4 regions of the Psychrobacillus sp. FSL K6-2843 genome follow, and region 1 is predicted to be linked to each of the others. Evidence: riboswitches for the same ligand, from Rfam matches in the RefSeq annotation. Region 1 holds a riboswitch; each other region holds the start of a gene.
What was found. A riboswitch is a leader RNA that binds a small molecule or an ion and turns the genes downstream of it on or off. The one in region 1 is predicted to bind cobalamin.
Positions count from the first base shown of each region.

Region 2: another riboswitch for cobalamin. It lies ahead of MKY94_RS01220 (ribonucleoside-diphosphate reductase subunit alpha); the one in region 1 lies ahead of MKY94_RS19105 (hypothetical protein).
Region 3: another riboswitch for cobalamin. It lies ahead of MKY94_RS03125 (ABC transporter substrate-binding protein); the one in region 1 lies ahead of MKY94_RS19105 (hypothetical protein).
Region 4: another riboswitch for cobalamin. It lies ahead of MKY94_RS20785 (hypothetical protein); the one in region 1 lies ahead of MKY94_RS19105 (hypothetical protein).

Region 1 covers NZ_CP152021.1:3,768,133-3,772,825, reverse strand. The annotation lists gene MKY94_RS19130 (DegV family protein) at 1-80, opposite strand, end outside; gene MKY94_RS19125 (aminoglycoside adenylyltransferase domain-containing protein) at 227-1,024, shown strand; gene MKY94_RS19120 (GNAT family N-acetyltransferase) at 1,027-1,533, shown strand; gene MKY94_RS19115 (spore germination protein GerW family protein) at 1,547-1,948, shown strand; gene MKY94_RS19110 (VanZ family protein) at 1,970-2,443, opposite strand; cobalamin riboswitch at 2,579-2,770, shown strand; gene MKY94_RS19105 (hypothetical protein) at 2,941-3,480, shown strand; gene MKY94_RS19100 (ABC transporter substrate-binding protein) at 3,484-4,422, shown strand; gene MKY94_RS19095 (DUF1700 domain-containing protein) at 4,545-4,693, shown strand, end outside.
Region 2 covers NZ_CP152021.1:227,521-232,213, reverse strand. The annotation lists gene MKY94_RS01220 (ribonucleoside-diphosphate reductase subunit alpha) at 1-1,899, opposite strand, end outside; cobalamin riboswitch at 2,057-2,236, opposite strand; gene MKY94_RS01215 (DUF418 domain-containing protein) at 2,444-3,649, opposite strand; gene MKY94_RS01210 (response regulator transcription factor) at 3,754-4,455, shown strand; gene MKY94_RS01205 (HAMP domain-containing sensor histidine kinase) at 4,458-4,693, shown strand, end outside.
Region 3 covers NZ_CP152021.1:630,922-635,614, forward strand. The annotation lists gene MKY94_RS03110 (DUF2185 domain-containing protein) at 1-561, shown strand, start outside; gene MKY94_RS03115 (hypothetical protein) at 592-1,089, shown strand; gene MKY94_RS03120 (DUF1963 domain-containing protein) at 1,034-1,219, shown strand; cobalamin riboswitch at 1,376-1,518, shown strand; gene MKY94_RS03125 (ABC transporter substrate-binding protein) at 1,635-2,588, shown strand; gene MKY94_RS03130 (iron ABC transporter permease) at 2,581-3,576, shown strand; gene MKY94_RS03135 (adenosylcobinamide amidohydrolase) at 3,578-4,693, shown strand, end outside.
Region 4 covers NZ_CP152021.1:4,050,375-4,055,067, forward strand. The annotation lists gene MKY94_RS20780 (MFS transporter) at 1-1,133, opposite strand, end outside; cobalamin riboswitch at 1,236-1,425, shown strand; gene MKY94_RS20785 (hypothetical protein) at 1,653-1,871, shown strand; gene MKY94_RS20790 (hypothetical protein) at 2,220-2,396, opposite strand; gene MKY94_RS20795 (zinc ABC transporter substrate-binding protein) at 2,732-3,649, shown strand; gene MKY94_RS20800 (metal ABC transporter ATP-binding protein) at 3,661-4,410, shown strand; gene MKY94_RS20805 (metal ABC transporter permease) at 4,426-4,693, shown strand, end outside.

The DNA of each region.
Region 1 (4,693 bases):
ACATGTATATTATGTTTTTCTATAAATGATTGTTCCAATAAAGCAGCAGTATCAGTTATCCAAGCAACTTTTTTATTCACAGTTTGATAATCTCCTCACTAAAAATTAATTTGTTAGCGCTAATGTAACCTAGTCTTATTTATTGGAATAGTGTTACTTGTCATGTTTTGTCGAAATTTCGGAACCTGGGACATATTTTGAACATATTTAGAAGGAGGAAACAACAGTGGGATATGTATTGCCGCATCCTGTTCATGACATAATGCAAAAATATTTACAGGCATTAAATGCCTCCTTACCAAGTGCCTTTATTGAAGGTGTTTATATGTATGGTTCTATTGCGTTAGGAGCTTTTGATGAAAAGAAGAGTGATGTAGACTTTATCGTTTTATTAAAAAGATCGGCAAATGAACAAGAAGTAGAAATTATAAAAGAGATCCATTTTCAAATATCTAAAGAGAAATTAGGGGCTCGGATGGATGGAATGTATATTCAAACAGCTGACCTGGGTAAAACAAATGATATTCTCCTGCCGTATCCTTATTGCTCAGATGGTGAAGTAAAAGTTGGCCATTGGGATATCAATCATGTTACTTGGTGGATTTTAAAGAAACATGGGATTGCATTACAAGGAAGACCAATTCATGAGTTAAACATTTCTACTAAATGGGAGGATGTCTTAGGAACGTTAAAATATAACATCAACGAATATTGGTATAAGAAATCAAAAGAAATACCTAATTCAGTGCCTGATGATATGGTGGAGTTTGTTACAACTACTATTTGTAGAATTCTTTATTCTCTAAAGTTCCAACAAATCATTTCAAAAAAAGAAGCACTAGAAAAGGGATTAGTTATATTACCTTTTCGATGGCATACTTTACTAAAAGAAGGGATGAGGATTCGGTCATCAGAGCAGCTCCCCTCACTATTCGACACAGAAAGCTCTCGTGCAGAAACCTGCAAAGATTTTATATTATACACACACGAAATATGTAATGAAGGTTATTTTTTGGAGGTTTAGGAATGGATATTAGAAGATTAACAGATGTAGATGCCATTGCTTATTGGGAACTAAGGCTAGAGGCTCTGCAAAACAGTCCAGAAGCATTTGGAACAAGCTATGAAGAGGCTCTTCAAAGAGAAAATCCAATTGAACGAGTAAAAGGTAATTTTGAGGTAAATGGCAATTACACGTTCGGTGCGTTTGAAGAAGATAAATTAATTGGTATGGTTACTCTAGCACAAGAGAGTTCCTTAAAAATGAAGCATAGAGCAAATATTTTTGCAATGTATGTAAGCTCAAAGGGAAGAAGAAAAGGTGTAGGAAAGGCCCTAATGGAGCGAGCCATTAACCAGGCAAGAGAAACTAATGAAATAGAAAAGATTAATCTATCTGTTGTGTCGAATAATGAATCCGCAAAAAATTTATATTTACAATTAGGTTTTAAGGTATTTGGAGTAGAAGAAATGGCTTTAAAGGATAGAGACGTCTATTACGAAGAACATCACATGACACTTATTCTAAATTAAAGGAGATAATTTAATGGAGGAAAAATCAAGTAACTTAGAAAAACAAGGGGGAAAGCTACCATTGTTTCAATCCCCAGTCCGTTCCATTTTCGAAAAGTTTTCCAGAGAAAAAGATGTGTCTCTTATATACGGAGAACCAATTGTATTGGAGAACAAAAGGATCTTACCTGTTGCCAAAGTTAATTATTTTGTAGGTGGAGGCGGAGGTGGAGGTGACACGATTTCCGATGAAGAAAATTCTACAGGTCAAGGAGAAGGAGGCGGTGGTGCCTTTTCGATAAAACCGGTTGGAGTATATGAAATCACTGCGGAGGAAGTTAAATTCAAGCCTGTCCTTCCGTTTAATCAAATACTTACTGTTTTTTCAGTAGTCACGCTAGGGATTGTTTTCTTGTTGAGAAAAAGATGTAAATAGATAGGGAAAGAACGCTTCCTTCTAAAGGTTAGCGTTTTTTCTATGCTTCAACCATTGAACAAACGTTAGCAGAAGCATGACAAAAATAGCCCCGCCTGTATCTAATAGAACATCCTGAAAAAGGGCAGATCGTCCACTCGTAAAGGATTGATGGAATTCATCTGCGACTGCTAGAAGAAAGGTAATCATTATTGCAGTAAGTTTTCGATACTTTCTCTTCGGCAAAGCAATATAAATAGCTAAACTAATCAAACCAAAATAAAAAAAGTGGACTCCTTTTCTTATTAAGAATTCGACAAATGCATAGTAGCCACGTTCCTCGACAGAGACATAGAATCCCCAATAAGGAATATGAAATAATGATAAAAAGGACTCCAATGGCTTGTTTGGAAGCCATTCTTTAAGCACGGCCTCCAAAGACTGTTGCTCGGAAGTCTGCCCGGAGGCTATAAATACAAAGACAAGTAAAAGTAAAAGTGGAATAAATTTTTTCATATAAAAACAGTAGCATAAATTGAATGAGAAACAAAATAATTGCAGACTTTATAGCTAATAAAAGAGTAAAAAGCTGGTTGTTTCACAAGCTTCTATCACCAATTGAAAGGCTATGGTACACTTACGATAAGTGAATAATTTTTGCAGGGAAAAGGTGCTGACTTGTCAGCTTAATTAGGGAATTCGGTGAAAAACCGAAGCTGTATCCGCAACTGTAAATGCTGATGAAATAAGAAAAATACCACTGTTGGCTAAAAGCCAATGGGAAGGTTCTTAGAGTAAAATGATGCATGAGCCAGGAGACCGGCCTTTTCTTGAACGTATAAATACTCTTCGGAAGTTAAGGGGTTGTACGGCACGTTTCTATTTTCGATTAAATTTCTAACGATAAATAGGTATTGCGCCGCCCTTTTTTAGGGTGGCGTTTTTTTGTGCTGTAAGAAGTTGAGTATTGTATTGCCGAAAATTCACAAATAACTTGGAAAGGGGGCAGAGCATTGAAAAAAGACATGCGATATATTTGTTATCCATTTATGAGAGAAAAGCCGTCTACAGTAGACTTTGAGATTCGAACAGACTCATTGACCACACGTATTGGATTGGCCGCATCTTTAACAAAAGATATTCCAAGAGTTTACGAGGATTTAATGTATCTGGCACCGATGGCATATCACGTAAATGGTTCTGTTAGAGGGAAGCTAGCAATCAATGAAGAGGATTTACAAATTCTAAGTGATATGTATGATTTCTACGTAAGTGAAGTGGAAGGAAGAGTAGATATATTCGTACTTCCACAAGGCTCAACAGCTGCATGTGAATTACACGTGTGTCGTAGTGAAGCAAAAAAATCTGTAAGGGCTTTACATAAAGTTTCATTAGAAAGAGAAGTACCAGAGATTTTGTTTGATTACACACAGCTATTAGCAAATGTATTGTTTGCAATGGCGGTATATGTAAATAAGCATCATGGAGTAGAAGAGATTCAATTTGTCAGTAAATCATATCCGATGAGAAATAAGAAAAAAGTGGAGGATTAACAAATGAATAAACAATTAAGGAATTGGTTAGCGGTACTAATACTTTCTATCTTACTTGTAGGCTGCCAAGAGGCTGAAAAAAATACAGCTGTTGAAACAGATTCTGTACAAGAAGTAAAAGAATATACTGTAACGGATGATATGGGGAAAGAAGTTACATTCGAAGAAGTTCCGGAAACGATTGTGTCTCTACAACCAAGTAACACAGAAATCCTGTTTGCCCTTGGTGTAGGAGATAAAATTGTTGGAGCTACAGAATACGATACCTATCCAGAAGAGGCACTAGAAATTGAACGAGTTTCCGATTCTATGAAGTTCAACGCAGAACGTATTTTAGAGATAAATCCAGATGTTGTGATTGCTTATACAACTGGATCTGAGGAAGAGCTTAAAGTGTTGGAAGACGCGGGGTTAGATGTTTTTGTCATTCAATCGGCGCTATCATTTGAAGACGTCTATGGAGATATTGAACAGTTGGCCGCAGTAATGGGAGTAGAGGATAAAGGAACCGATCTTGTTGACTCTATTAAAACTACTATTCAAAGTGTTCAGGACAAAGTATCAGGTGTAAGCGATCAGAAACACGTCTACTTTGAAATAAGCCCATCTCCAGAAATTTTTACAACAGGAAAAAATACTTTCCAACAAGAAGTTTTGAGTAAAGCTAAAGTTGTAAATATTTTTGGAGACCAAGAGGGATGGATTAAATTATCTGAGGAAGATGTCATTAAGAAAAATCCTCCGATTATCTTGACTACCGTAAATTATGTAGAAGATCCAATTGGTGAGATTAAGGCTCGTTCAGGCTGGAATCAGTTGGAGGCAGTGCAAAACAACTCCATTTTCCAATTAGATCAGGACATTATGTCTCGCCCAGGACCACGAATTGGTGAAGCTGTAGAACTAGTAGCTAAAACCGTTTATCCAGAGATATTTGAATAAAGTAGAAGTTGGTCTCGTTTTGAGGAGACCAACTTCTTTTGTTTTAAAACCGGTACCTTGCAATGAATAATAGTGTTATGGTATAGTACTATCTAATGAATAGTACCGAGGGAGAGAGAGACATGACAGCGAATATTTATATTGAGACGTTAGAAAAAGAGCTTTATATGTTGAATACAAAGGAACGCCAAGCAATAGTTAGAGATTTCCAAAAGTATTTTTGTGATTTGTTAAGAGAGGGACAAACTGAGAAAGCAATAGTTGAATCATT
Region 2 (4,693 bases), 590 kb from region 1:
TGCCGTACTTCCCGCTAAAATGGAGGTAGATGAGTTTGGTGCAACCGCCATCAAATATCCATTTCGGATACCATTTTCAGCTACTTGCTCACGCAGACTTACCCATTCCTCTCCGTCATATTGACGGTTTTCAAAATAAGCCCCTGTTTGCCAATCAGAACCTTCGAATAAAGGGTAGGCCCCTTTTTCCTTCGCAAGATTTAAGGAAGCTTGAATCGTCAAATAGGCAATTCTTTCATATAAATTATCAGCAAGCCCTACTGCTTCCTCTGATTCCCAACGAATTTGCTTAAGGGCAAGTAAATGATGCCAACCAAACGTTCCAAGTCCAATTCCACGATACCTTGCGTTTGTGCGCTCTGCCTGTGGCACTGGAATCATGTTCATATCTATAACATTGTCTAACATTCTTACCTGGATGTTTATCAATCGTTCTAGTACATCCTCTGGTACTGCTTTACCTAAATTAATAGAAGAAAGGTTACAAACTACGAAATCACCAGGTTTTCTACGAGTTACAATCACATCGTCCTCTAGCTGGATGGATTCAAATTCAGTGGCACTTTGGTTTTGAAAAATTTCCGTACAAAGATTACTACTATAAATCATTCCAACATGCTTGTTTGGATTACGGCGATTCACTTCATCTCTATAAAACATAAATGGGACACCCGTTTCTAACTGGGATCGCATAATTCGCTTCATCAAATCTATTGCTGGAACTGTTTCTCGTGAAAGGCGATGATCCATTACACATTCTTCATACTTTTCTCTGAAAGAACCATCTCCACGTTTTTCATCATAAAAGTCTTCTAATGAGTAACCTTTGAGCTGACGAACCTCGTGAGGGTCAAACAAATGCCATTCTCCTCTTGCATCAACCTTTTCCATGAACAAATCTGGCAAGCATACACCAGTAAAAATATCATGTGCTCGAAGTCGTTCATCGCCATTATTTAGTCTTAAATCTAAAAATGTAAATATATCTTTATGCCACACATCCAAGTAAACAGCTACTGCACCTTGACGTTGGCCTAGCTGATCTACGCTGACAGCTGTATTGTTTAGTTGCTTTATCCATGGAAGAACCCCACTAGACGCTCCCACAAAACCTCTTATAGAAGAGCCACGGCTACGGACCTTGCCCATATAAACGCCTATTCCTCCTCCAAATTTAGAAAGTGTGGCTATGTCTGTGTTGCTATCATAAATTCCTTGTAGACTGTCATCAACCGTGTCGATAAAACAGCTAGAAAGCTGCCCGTGTGGCTTTCCTGCATTAGAAAGAGTCGGAGTAGCAACCGTCATATATAAATTGCTCATCGCCCAATAGGCTTCTTTAATTTTTTCTATGCGGTTTTCTTTTTCGTCCTTCATTAGCGTCATTGCAATAATCATCCAGCGTTCTTGTGGCAATTCTACAATAGTCTTATCAAAATCCTTCGCTACATAACGATCTAAAAGCGTTTTTAAAGCTATATATGTGAAGAGGAAGTCTCTTTCAGTAACGAGGATTTCTGCTAATTGCTCTAATTCCTCTGTAGAATAGGTTTCTATGATACGAGAATCATAAATTCCCTTAGCCGATAGCTTTTGAACGTTATCTGCAAACTTTGTATAGACTGCATCTGCCGTTGTATTTCTTCGTTCCGCTTGTTGCGAATATACTTCTGCTAAATAGATTCGAGCCGCCACAAATGTCCAATAAGGTTCATGTTCATCAAGAAAGCTCAGCGACTCTAAGGACATGGCTTTAGACCAGCTAGCAATATTGCCCTCTGGGTGTTTTTGTAGCCACTTGTCATGTGACCTCCTTAATGGTGCTATCTTTTCTTCCCCAAACTCCTGTGTTAATTGGTATAGTACCTGTTGTTTTTCTGTGTTTGAAATAGTGGTCATTTAGAATTCCTCCCTGTCTTTACATAACAAAAAAGCGATGGCTCTAGCCTCTTCGGCTGAGTCATCGCTCACGATTTTAAAGTAGGAAACAACAAGACGTATCGTTCGTTTAAAGATAGAGTCTCTCGCCCCCACCTCTCAACCCCCGAAGAAAGTGTTGCTTCACCGATAAACAGGCAGGTCTACTGGCTCGTGTTTCTTCCTTCTGCTGGCCTTCCCACGAAAAATCGCAGTGGCATATTCAACAGTCGTCCACACTTACAGTTGCGGGGACAGCTTCGGTATTTCACCGAATTCCCTTTTAAACCATAACGGTACCTTTTCATCGTATAAATACTATATATTGTGTTTTGATTACTTATATACCCTAACATATTGTGTTTAAACTTGTACATAGGTAAAAAGACTAGACGTTTGATACACAGCTTTATTTCTGTACATTAAACTAATTTCATATCCCTTTAATCGCTCTTTCTAATCTCTATTCTATATAAATTTTATAAGCTTTCGTAGCCGTATTATGAAAACTTACTTTCGTATTTATTCATACAGGCTTACCTTGCAGCTTTACCTTCTTTTTCTTAGCTTTCATATGACCGCTCCAGGAGAGGTTTGTACCCATTCGAAGAATCATTTCCAAGGGACCTCGTTTGAATACCTTCAAGTAGTAGTAGCTACCTATACATTGTAGAACAAAAATTACAAAGCCCAGCAAGACACTATTTAGCATGCCCAAAGAGCCAAATTGTCCTAAACCGTATCCGTAATAGATAAAAGTACAAATAACACTTTGCATAATGTAATTTGTTAAAGAAAGTTTCCCAACACTTTCAAAACCAATGAAAACCTTGTTACCTGAGAACTTTATAAATAGGATAGCAAATATACCAATATAGGATATACACAGTAATTGTGTACCCATTTGTAATAGAACTGCTGTCCAATTTGTTTCTTCTCCAATAATAGCGATAGATTTTAAAAGTAAACTAATTGGCAAAAGAGCCATACTTAATATATACCATTTTTGTTCTCGTTCCATGTGTAGAAATAAGCCACCCTTTGCAGCTGCCATACCAAACAAAAACATCGGTGACGTCAACAATGGTCCAAACAAAAGCATAAACAAGCTAAAAAATACTTTCTCCCCTTCACTTTCAAAATACAGTGGATCCTCTGTATTTCTGTGTTGCTTAATTTCCTCATAAGAGCCATTTTGATAGACTTCATTTGTGGTTTCTATGTATAATGATTGCTTTTCCAACTCTTCCTTACTTTTTTCTTCCATTCCGTAACTAAGAGCACCAGTCAATACAAACAAAACAGTTCCCCATATAATTAAAGTTTTCTTTTTTCTATTTAAAAAAAGTAATAGGAATAATCCCATTAACCCGTAAAAGGCTAGAATATCCCCTTCCCATAAATAGGTTGAATGAAGTAAACCTAGAATAAAAAGAAATATAAAACGTCTCCATAAATGCCTTTTTACTTTTCCGTTCTTTTTTTTAATTGATTCTGCTAGTTTTATTAATGAAAAACCAAACAAAAAAGTGAATATCGGCATAAAACTACCTTCTACTGCTATTTTAAGAATAGCATAAATAGTCTTGTCTGTGGCAGAAGCCGTAAAGTACTCTAATTCTTCCTTTCCCCATATACCGTAATGGAAAATTAACAAATTCGCTAATAATATACCAAACAAACTGATTCCTCTTAAAGCATCTATAAAACGCACTCTTTCTTCTTTCATCATGAAACCTCCTAAAAATATCTCTTAGTTAGTATAAAATGGTAAGCTTATAATAAATTGAAACTAACCTTACAGAAACCTTAAATATTTCTAGGAGTGATTTACTAATGGAAGAAACTAATATTTTGATAGTTGAAGACGAGCTTGCTATCGCTGAGATGGTAGAAATTATTTTAAGAAAAGAAAATTTTCGACATATTGTTATTTGTGAAACTTACCAGAAGGCAAGTAATTATATTTCTAATATGCATTATGATTTATATATTATCGATATAATGCTTCCGGATGGAGTGGGACTTGATTTAGCTAAACAAATTCGGTTTAAATCCGATGCTCCTATATTTTTTCTAACAGCAAAAGAAAGTGATGCTGACAAAATAAGAGGATTTATGAATGGAGCTGACGATTACATAACAAAACCTTTTAATCCACTGGAATTAGCTGCTCGAGTGAAAGCACACATGAAACGCTATACTTCTTCCTTTAAAGCTTCCGATGAAAAAGTATATAAATTCGGCCATTTTTTGTTAGATAAAGGAAGCGCAGAACTTACTGTGAACGGAGAAAAAAGCATTGTTACGGGCAAACTATTTCATTTACTACTCCTATTTTGTGAAAACGCCGGACAGATTTTATCTAAGGAGCAAATTTTTCTTTCTATCTGGGGAGAAGACAGTTATATAGATGACAACACAATCATGGTACATATACGGAGACTCCGAGAGAAGATTGAACAAAACCCTAGTAATCCTAAACAGCTGATTACAATTAGAGGGATTGGCTATAAGCTCGTAAACGAGGAGAAATAGTAATGAGACTTTCAAGTAAAATATCTCTAAGATTTTTAGTTTATTTTGTTGTATTTTATGCTGTATTATTTTTAGTCACATTTGGAATGTTTGCTTATATCATTTTCGACCTGCTTTCAAAGGAAGCTATCTCAGATATTCGTGCATTGGAAGCCTTTGAAATAGAAAGTAACATTGCAAAACAACCGGATGGCAGCTATGTATTTTCGGAGGACTTTATTAAATTGGCTAAGCAAAA
Region 3 (4,693 bases), 990 kb from region 1:
AAAGAAGTGATAGGTAATTTAAATATAGGAGATATGGTCAAACTAATCTTTGAAATCGAGACAAGAACAGACGGGTATGCGGGAGAAAAAATGTGGGTTGAAATTACTCACAGGGATATGGAGAACTTTAAGGGAATTCTTACGAATGATCCATTTAATCTAAGTGAGTTAAAAAGAGGACAAGAAGTATCATTTCGGACAGAACATATTTGTGACACGGAGTATAATGATCCATATTCATCCAAATGGGATTACTATTTTGACACAAAAATAATTGTGAGCAAAGATGTTTTGGAGAGAGATGAATTTAATTTTATGTTAAGAGACGAGCCAAGGGATGAGCAAGACTCTGGTTGGTCTGTATTAAGTGGTTATGAAGATGATGAATTTTTAAATAATCATGAAAATCTGCAATATATATCTATAGGGGTAATTTTAAATATTGATGACTCTATTTTAGCTTTTATTGAAGATTTACCCCTCTGTGCATATGAGAGAAATGACAATGGCGCATTCTACAAAATAAATGATTATGATTGGGAGTCCTACTTAAGTGAATAAGCTTGGACATAGATTTAGGAGGTAATTGCGTTGAATATTACTCAATTAAAACAATCACTATTTAAACGAGCTACGATTTTTGAAACAGGAGGATCTCGGCCGACGGAAGAATTGGGAGAGAGCTGGATAGGAAATGTTATGTGGGGTAGCGGAGAAAATAAATCTCCTCAGTTTGAACCAATATGTACTATATTTCTAAAGAATTTACCTTATGTACCGAAGGAGCTAAAAAACATTCAGTTAATCACTGTTTATATGGATTTTAATGTATATAATCATTTAATTGAAGATAATTTAGCTTCTTTTTTTAAGATAAATTGTTTTACTAATATTAATGAAATACAAAAGATAAATGAACAATCTTCAAGAATGAAGTCTTTTCCATTAAAACCAATATTAGTTGAGAACGATACCCCAGCATGGGATTCAGAAGATATAGAACCAGAAATTCAAGATGAAAAATATTTATCCCATGCACAAGGTTGGTGGATATCCATCCTATACACAGAGCGGAGTCTCATATGGTGAAGATTATCCGTTTGTCTTTCAGATAAGCTCTGATGCCAAGGCGCAATTCAATATAGTAGATAGTGGCAGTTTTTATTTTTTCTACAATCAAGATAAACAAGATTGGATTGTGTACTGCGATTTTTATTAATAGTCCAGTGATTACTCATAGATTACAAGGTTAAGAAATTAATGTTTCGCTAAACTCGGAAAATTGCTTGATATTAATTTATTTCTCGAATTTCTCATCTAGTCTCCATCTCGACAACATTTAATTATAAGGTATAATAAATGCAAAGCAGCAATGGAATATTTTTTGCGTAAAGGTGCTCTAGTTACGGATTGCTAGAGTTAAAAGGGAAGCTGGTTAAAGTCCAGCGCGGTCCCGCCACTGTTAGTGATGCATATGCATCATAAGCCAGAAAACCTGCCCTTACGTGCATACCCATTACCTACGCGGATAGGTCTGGTGTAGGTCAGCTATCGGTATTTTGTGGCAGATTTATACCTATCTATCTCTCATCCTAGGATGGGAGATTTTTTATTGATTTTAGGAGGAATGAAGGATGAAAAAGTTTTGGTTAATTATAGGAATGACCTTGCTTATGTTAGTTGGATGTAATGAGCAAGAGACACTTCCATCAGAAAAAGAAGATAGTTCAGAAATTGGAAATTCAGAAACTGCATTTCCGCTTACATTGACGGATGCTGTAGGCCAAGAAATCACATTAGAGGAAGTTCCGAAGACCATTATTTCCATGATTCCAAGTAATACGGAAATTCTATTTGCATTAGGGCTTGATGAGGAAATTGTCGGTGTTAATGATTACGAGAGTTATCCAGAGGAAGCCTTAGAAAAAGAAAAAATTGGTGGCATGGAGTATAACATTGAAAAAATTATCTCTTTGAATCCAGATATTGTCTTCGCTCATGAGTCCGTAGTAGGAATGGCTGACGCTGGGTTACAACAGCTACGAGATTCTGGTGTAAAGGTTTATGTAGTACAGGATGCAAAGGATTTTAACTTAACCTATACATCCATCGAGCAGATTGGTCGTGCAACAGGCAAGAATGAGGAAGCACAGGCCATTATAAAGGATATGAAGGCAAAGGTTGACGAAATTCAAGAAAAAGTTTCAAAAGTAGAAACAAAGAAAACAGTTTTTGTAGAAACCTCAGATGTGCCTGAGATCTATACTCCTGGTAATAATACATTTATGCAAGAAATTCTAACGATGGTCAACGCAGAAAATATCATGGCTGACCAAGAGGGCTGGTTCCAAGTCAGCCCAGAAGAAATTGTAAGTCGTAATCCTGATGTTATGTTAATCACGTATGATTACGTGGATGGCATTGTTGAAAAGGTCAAGCAACGTGATGGTTTCGATACAGTGACAGCTATTAAAAATAATGCAGTAGTACAAGTGGATGAGGATACCACAAGTCGCCAAGGTCCACGTTTAGTAGAAGGTTTAGAGGAAGTGGCGAAGGCTATCTATCCGGAGGCATTTAGTGAGTAAATCAATGATCGGTTACATCCTGTCACTGGCTACGTTGGCTGTAGCCATTTGGCTAGGTGTATCGGTCGGATCTGTAAAGGTGCCGATCAGTACTTTATGGGATACAGGAACAGATGCGATTGCAACTAATATAGTATGGAAGATTCGCATGCCGCGGGTTATACTCGCAGGATTAGTCGGAGCATCCCTGGCAATAGCGGGAGCGGCCTTTCAAAGCCTGCTTAAAAACCCACTAGCCGACCCTTATACACTGGGAGTGTCGTCCGGAGCATCTGTTGGTGCAGTGGCTACACTCTTTTTTGGAATTTCGGTACCTTTCTTAGGAATGTTCACCTTGCCTGTTTTCAGTATGGTAGGGGCATTAGTTACAATGCTCATCGTTATTTCCTTCGCAAAGCTAGTAGATCGCGCGATGAAAATGGAAACGATTATTTTAACAGGTATTATATTTAGCTCATTTCTTGGCTCAGTCATTTCCTTAATGATTGCTCTGACAGGTGAAGAGCTACGGCAAATTATTGGTTGGCTGTTAGGCAGTGTATCTATGAGGGGCTGGAGCTATGTTCAGATGGCATTGCCATTCATGGTAATCGGTTCCCTATTACTATGGTTAAATCGTAGGGAGCTAAATGCCATGCTCTTTGGAGAAGAACGAGCACAGCATCTAGGTGTGGATGTAAAGAAGCGTAAAATGATGATATTAATTGGTGGGTCAATGCTCACAGGCACAGCCGTATCAGTGTCTGGAACCATTGGTTTTGTTGGATTGGTAGTGCCACATATGACTAGACTTTTATTTGGCTCCGATAACCGGCACGTGCTTCCTTTGAGCTTTATAAATGGAGCTTCTTTATTGATCATTTGTGATCTTGTATCCCGTACGATTATTTCTCCAACAGAGCTTCCAATAGGGGTAATTACTGCGTTTATAGGGGCACCTGTTTTTGCTTTTATCTTCTTTAGACAACGTAAAAAAGGAGGCGCTTAACTTGCTAGAAGTAAAAAATATTTCTGGTGGCTACGATCAAAAGCTAGTAGTGGAGGACGTTTCCTTTCAAGTATCAAAAGGAGAAATGCTAGGAATATTAGGACCAAATGGGAGTGGAAAATCTACTCTCCTTAAACTAATGAGTGGCATACTCACACCATCATCTGGAGAGGTACTAATCGAAGGTAAGCTGTTAAAGTCCTTTGCCTCGAAGGAGCTAGCGAAAAAGTTGGCTGTGCTTCCACAGCTGCACAATCAGGCTTTCTCACATACCGTTCGAGAAACAGTTGCACTTGGTCGTTATCCTCATCAATCAGGGTGGTTTTCTACATGGTCTTCAGAAGATGAATTCGCTATAAAGGAAGCAATGAGACTGACTGCCGTCGATAAGTACGATAAGCATTTACTAGAACTTTTGTCTGGTGGAGAGCAACAGAGAGTATTTGTAGCCCAGGCATTAGCTCAGCAGGCTCCCATACTGTTGTTAGATGAACCGACGAATCACTTGGATATCGCTCATCAAAAGCAGCTGTTAGATACAATCAAAACACAAGCAATTGAGAATGACATTACAATTATTAGTATTTTTCATGATATTAATCTTGCATCGCTATACTGTGACAGACTTTTACTAATGGACCAGGGGCGCATTAAAGTAATCGGGGAGCCCCAAGAGGTAGTGAAAAAAAGTTTAGTGGAAACTGTTTATGAGGCTAGGGTTAGTACTAGTCCCCATCCAGAGCGACCTAAACCGCAAATAACTATTTTACCAGACGTAAATGAAAAACAAGACAATCAACTAATTACTTCATTCAACTTTAAAGTAACTGGAGAATATGTCCTCTTTCAGGCAGAAAATCAATTAAAAACTTGGTCTTCTGCAGTCATTAACGCGGGAAGTGGCTGGTATAGAAACTTCGTGAATAGAAGAGTAGATGCACAGTATCACTGTGATAATGTGCAGGAGGAAATGTTAAATTATCTTGCTGCTCGAAGTTTATCGGAGGCAGATACTGTAGGCATGATGACTGCAGTCAGGACTACAGACGCTGTGATCAAAGAGTATGTAACACCTTTAGGGAGTCTTGTGGTAATGGTTACCGCGGGTGTTGGAAAT
Region 4 (4,693 bases), 280 kb from region 1:
GTTGTAGCAATATATCCAATAACAGGCCCACCACTTATTTGTCCAATGGCATCCACTTGACCTTTGACTGAGAAAAACGTTGCTCTAGTCGAGGAATCTGGAATGATTTTATTTAACCAAATATCCTCCAATGGGTACATTACTTTTCGACTCACTTGAATTAAGACATAGCAAATAAACAAGCCAATGAAATACTTCGAAACTGCAAAGCCGATTAATGCTACCACTATACTGAAGCTACCAATAAAAAGAGCGATATATATCGTTCGCAGATCCTGATAAATTGTGCTTTTATTTAGAAAATGAAGTACTGCAAATGACACGAGTACTATCACCAGCTGAATACCACCAGTCAATAACACTAGCTGTTCATTTGGCAAACTGGTTATTCTAGCCATATCCAGTAGATGAGTTAGCCACAAACGATCAAAGCCCTCGCTATAAAAACCTATAAACAGAGCAATTAGAAATAGCATACGCAGGATAAAGCTTGCTTTCGAATAATGAATGATTTTCCCTAAACTCTCTTTCATTGTCTCCAATGTATTAATTCTTTCAGTTATTTTTATTGGTTTAAAATGATTCTCTTTCATAAAAATTATAAGAAAAATAGCCAAGCCTATCATACATACGCCTCCCACAATAATAGGAAGATTAATCATGTAGTAACCGGTTAAAATACTTAACGGAATGGCAATTAATTGACCTAAATTTCCAGCCTTAGCTCCCCTTATATATGCTAAAGAGGACTTCTCTTCTCCTATTTCATCTGCAATCCAAGCTTGCTGTGATCCGCTTGTAAAGGTATAGCCTATCCCCCATGCCACCTGGGCCAATAAAACCGTTATAAAATAAGGAAACAAACCCTCCAATAAAAAACCCGCCCCTATCAAAAAATAACCAATAATAATGGACAGCTTCCGGCTTTTTAAGTCAGATATGACGCCTGTTGGAATTTCAAAAAGAAATACGGTTAGCTCTAACACAGTTCCCACTAAAACAAGTTGCAACGGATCCAGCTTAACAACGCTTACTTGATACAACAGATTGACTGTAAATATATAAGTAAAAAATAATTGCGATAGAAAGCAAATATGAACATACAGCCGATACGAATCTTTCATTCTAATCATTTCCCTCACCTCTCTATTGATTATAAAAAGGGAAACCATCGGCCGCTTATCCAAATTTGCTATAATGAATACCTTTCTTTATGTTATAGTGAAAGAACAATTAAATAATGTGTAGATTTAGGTGTTCTTTTGTTAGCAAGAGAACTTAAAAGGGAAGTTCGGTGAAAGACCGACGCTGTCCCGCAACTGTAAATGGGAGCGATTTTTTATAAACCACTGTAAGGTTACTACGGGAAGGAAAGAAGAGCGATGAACATGAGCCAGGAGACCTGCCTATTTCAAGTACACACCACAAGCCTACGCGGATAGGGGGTGTTAAATGCAGCTATGTACAAGCAATAGCTTGAAAATACTGTCGTACGAAAAACATAATAAAATCACTGGAGCTATTGGGCTCCTGTTTTCAGCGTGGATTTTATTGAGTTTCCAAGCGTACTGACCATTAAATCATACTAACTAGCATCTTCTTTTTTATAAAAGAGGATGCTTTTTTATGTTAAAGGCGAAAGGATTTTGAAAATGAGAAAAGAGAATTTTATTGAACAATATAAACAAGTATTAATGACAAATTATGTTGCAAGTACATCAATATCTCTGCAGTCTATCTATGAAGAAATGAAAAAAGAAATTGAACTTAGTTCAACCTGGAGTATGAACGAAAAAAATATTTTTCTTCAAAATCTCATTGATGCCCATCATCAGATTAAAAATGAAATTTCAGGGAAATTGGAGGAATAAGTAAAGCGCATTCGCACGCTTCCAAAACGATTTTGCCAATATTAACTTTTGAAAAAAAGAATATATCTAAATTCTAGCTCCATGAACCCAGTGTTCAATTTATTTGGTTCGTTCAACAATCATCATTCATTGTATCTATTTATAAAACCAAAAGGCTATCTTCTATTGGAGTGGAAGGCGGAGACTCCAGTGGAGGATCACAAGCCACGGGTACCGCTCGCCGCGCCGAACGCATCCGCCTAAAGCTAAATCAAGCATGTCCCGAGTCATTTCAATACAAGTAGGATATTAATTAAGGATATAAAAAACGAACCAAATGAGATTAATCATGTGGTTCGTTTTTTTGATTTAAAGGTCTTGGTAATCCCTTTGATATTTTCCGCCGTCTTTAACTTCTGAATGGTACAAAGCTTTAAGAGCAAAGCTTTTTTCTAGGTCATGCTCCTTCATTACTTCCTTCAATCTCTTTGCTAAGTCAGGACTAAATTTTACTAGCTCTTCCATTTTAGATTTTGAATATTGCATATCGTTACCTCCCTACTATCATTGTTCATACAGTATAGCACTTGTATAAAATACATACGAAAAAATAAAGGTTTTTCGAGTATCTCCTTTTATGGAATTCTTTCTAAACAAAATGCCCTTCACTTGCGTATTCTACCCTAGATTTTCTTACCAACATATAGTCACCTTTTTTTCATTTTTACATAAAGTACTTTGACAATTCAAAAAAGAAGTGTTAACCTATTGAACAAATCTTTCCTTAAGGAAATTTATTATCATAAAAGAAAATAATATTTTTTTGGTCTAAAAGTTTCCTTTAGGAAATACTTTATTACAAAGGAAAAGGAGTGTGCTAAGTGAAAAAGATCTTATTTTTATTTATTGTGGCTGTTTTATTGGTTGGGTGTGGTAACAACAACGCAGGGGGTTCTGGGGAAGAAAAACCACTTGTCGTTACAACTACAGGGCAAATTGCAGATGCCGTAAAGATAATTGCTGGAGATTCTGTGGAGGTAAAATCCTTAATGGGCCCTGGTGTAGATCCACATCTTTATAAGGCTACTCAAGGCGATTTACAAGTATTAGAGGATGCAGATATTATTTTTTATAATGGTCTAGCGCTTGAGGGGAAAATGAGTGATATTTTTGAAAAAATGCAGAAGGACAAATCTGTAGTGGCTATTGGAGAAGTAGTTCCGAAAGATAGAATCTTAAATGACGAGGCTCATCCAGAATTATTTGATCCACATATTTGGTTCGACATTGAGGTTTGGAAATTGGCTACACACGAAATCACAAAATCACTTACGGAGGAATTTTCCACTGATGGAGATCAGTTTGCAGAAAACGAAAGAAAGTTCTTTGAGGAACTAGATGAGCTAAATGGTTGGACGAAGGAACGCATTAGTGAAATCCCCGAAGAGCAACGGGTTCTTGTTACCGCTCATGACGCCTTTAATTACTTTGGTGAAAGCAATGGGATGGAAGTTCGAGGATTACAAGGTCTTAGTACAGATGCTGAATACGGTCTAAAGGATATACAGAATATCGTTAATTTCTTAGTAGAACAAAATATTAAAGCGGTCTTTATCGAATCCAGTGTGTCAGACAAAGCCATGAATGCTGTAATTGAAGGTGCGAAGGAAAAGGGACACACCATACAAATTGGAGGAGAACTGTACTCGGATGCAATGGGAGCTGAAGGTACAGAAGAAGGAACTTATATCGGAATGTATAAGCATAATGTCAATACGATTGTTGATTCACTAAAATAGGAGGTAGCAAAATGAATGCATTACAGGTAAAGAGCTTATCTGTTGCTTACGAGGAAAAAGTTGTATTGAGCAACATCAGTCTAACCATTCCGAAGGGACTAATTACCGGGATTATTGGACCAAACGGAGCAGGGAAATCTACGTTGATTAAAGCCGTGCTAAATCAGCTTCCAAATAAAACTGGATCTGTTGCAATATTAGAGCGTCCGCTGAATCCAAAGGATCATATTGTTGGATATGTTCCTCAGCGTAATGCCGTAGATTGGGACTTTCCAACAAATGCATTGGACGTAGTATTAATGGGCCGATATGGACATATCGGTGTGATGAGAAGACCTTCTTTAAGAGACAAACAAATAGCGCTGAATTGCTTAAGAAACGTAGGAATGGAAGCATTTGCAGAACAATCAATAGGGCAGCTTTCCGGAGGGCAACAACAGCGTGTGTTTTTGGCTAGAGCTCTGGCACAGGAAGCGGAGGTTTACTTCATGGATGAACCATTTGTTGGAGTAGACGCTGCAACTGAAAGAACAATCATTTCCATCTTGAAGGAGTTAAAATCACAAGGAAAATCAGTGTTCGTCGTTCATCATGACTTACAGACAGCAGCTGATTATTTTGATTGGATTGTGTTATTAAATAAAACAACTATAGCTTCTGGTCCTACCGAGGTTACCTTTACACCAGATAACCTACAAGAAGCATACGGTGGTAAGCTATTTTTTATGGATCAAGCTAAGTCAGGAAAAAATGACTTATGAAAGAGGTGACTATTAATGTTATCCGGTAATCTTCTTTGGGTTCTCACTGGAGCTATTCTTTTAGGGGTAGCAGCCGGTTTAAACGGTACATTTGCTTTTCTTCAAAAGCAAAGCTTAGTAGGAGATGCAGCCGCTCATGCTGCACTTCCTGGTATTGCCCTTGCTTATTTAATTTTTGAGAAAAAGGATTTGCCTATCCTCATGATAGGCGCTGCTATCACTGCTGCACTTTCTGTATATATGATTCAATGGATTGTGAATCATTCTAAGCTGAAGGCTGATG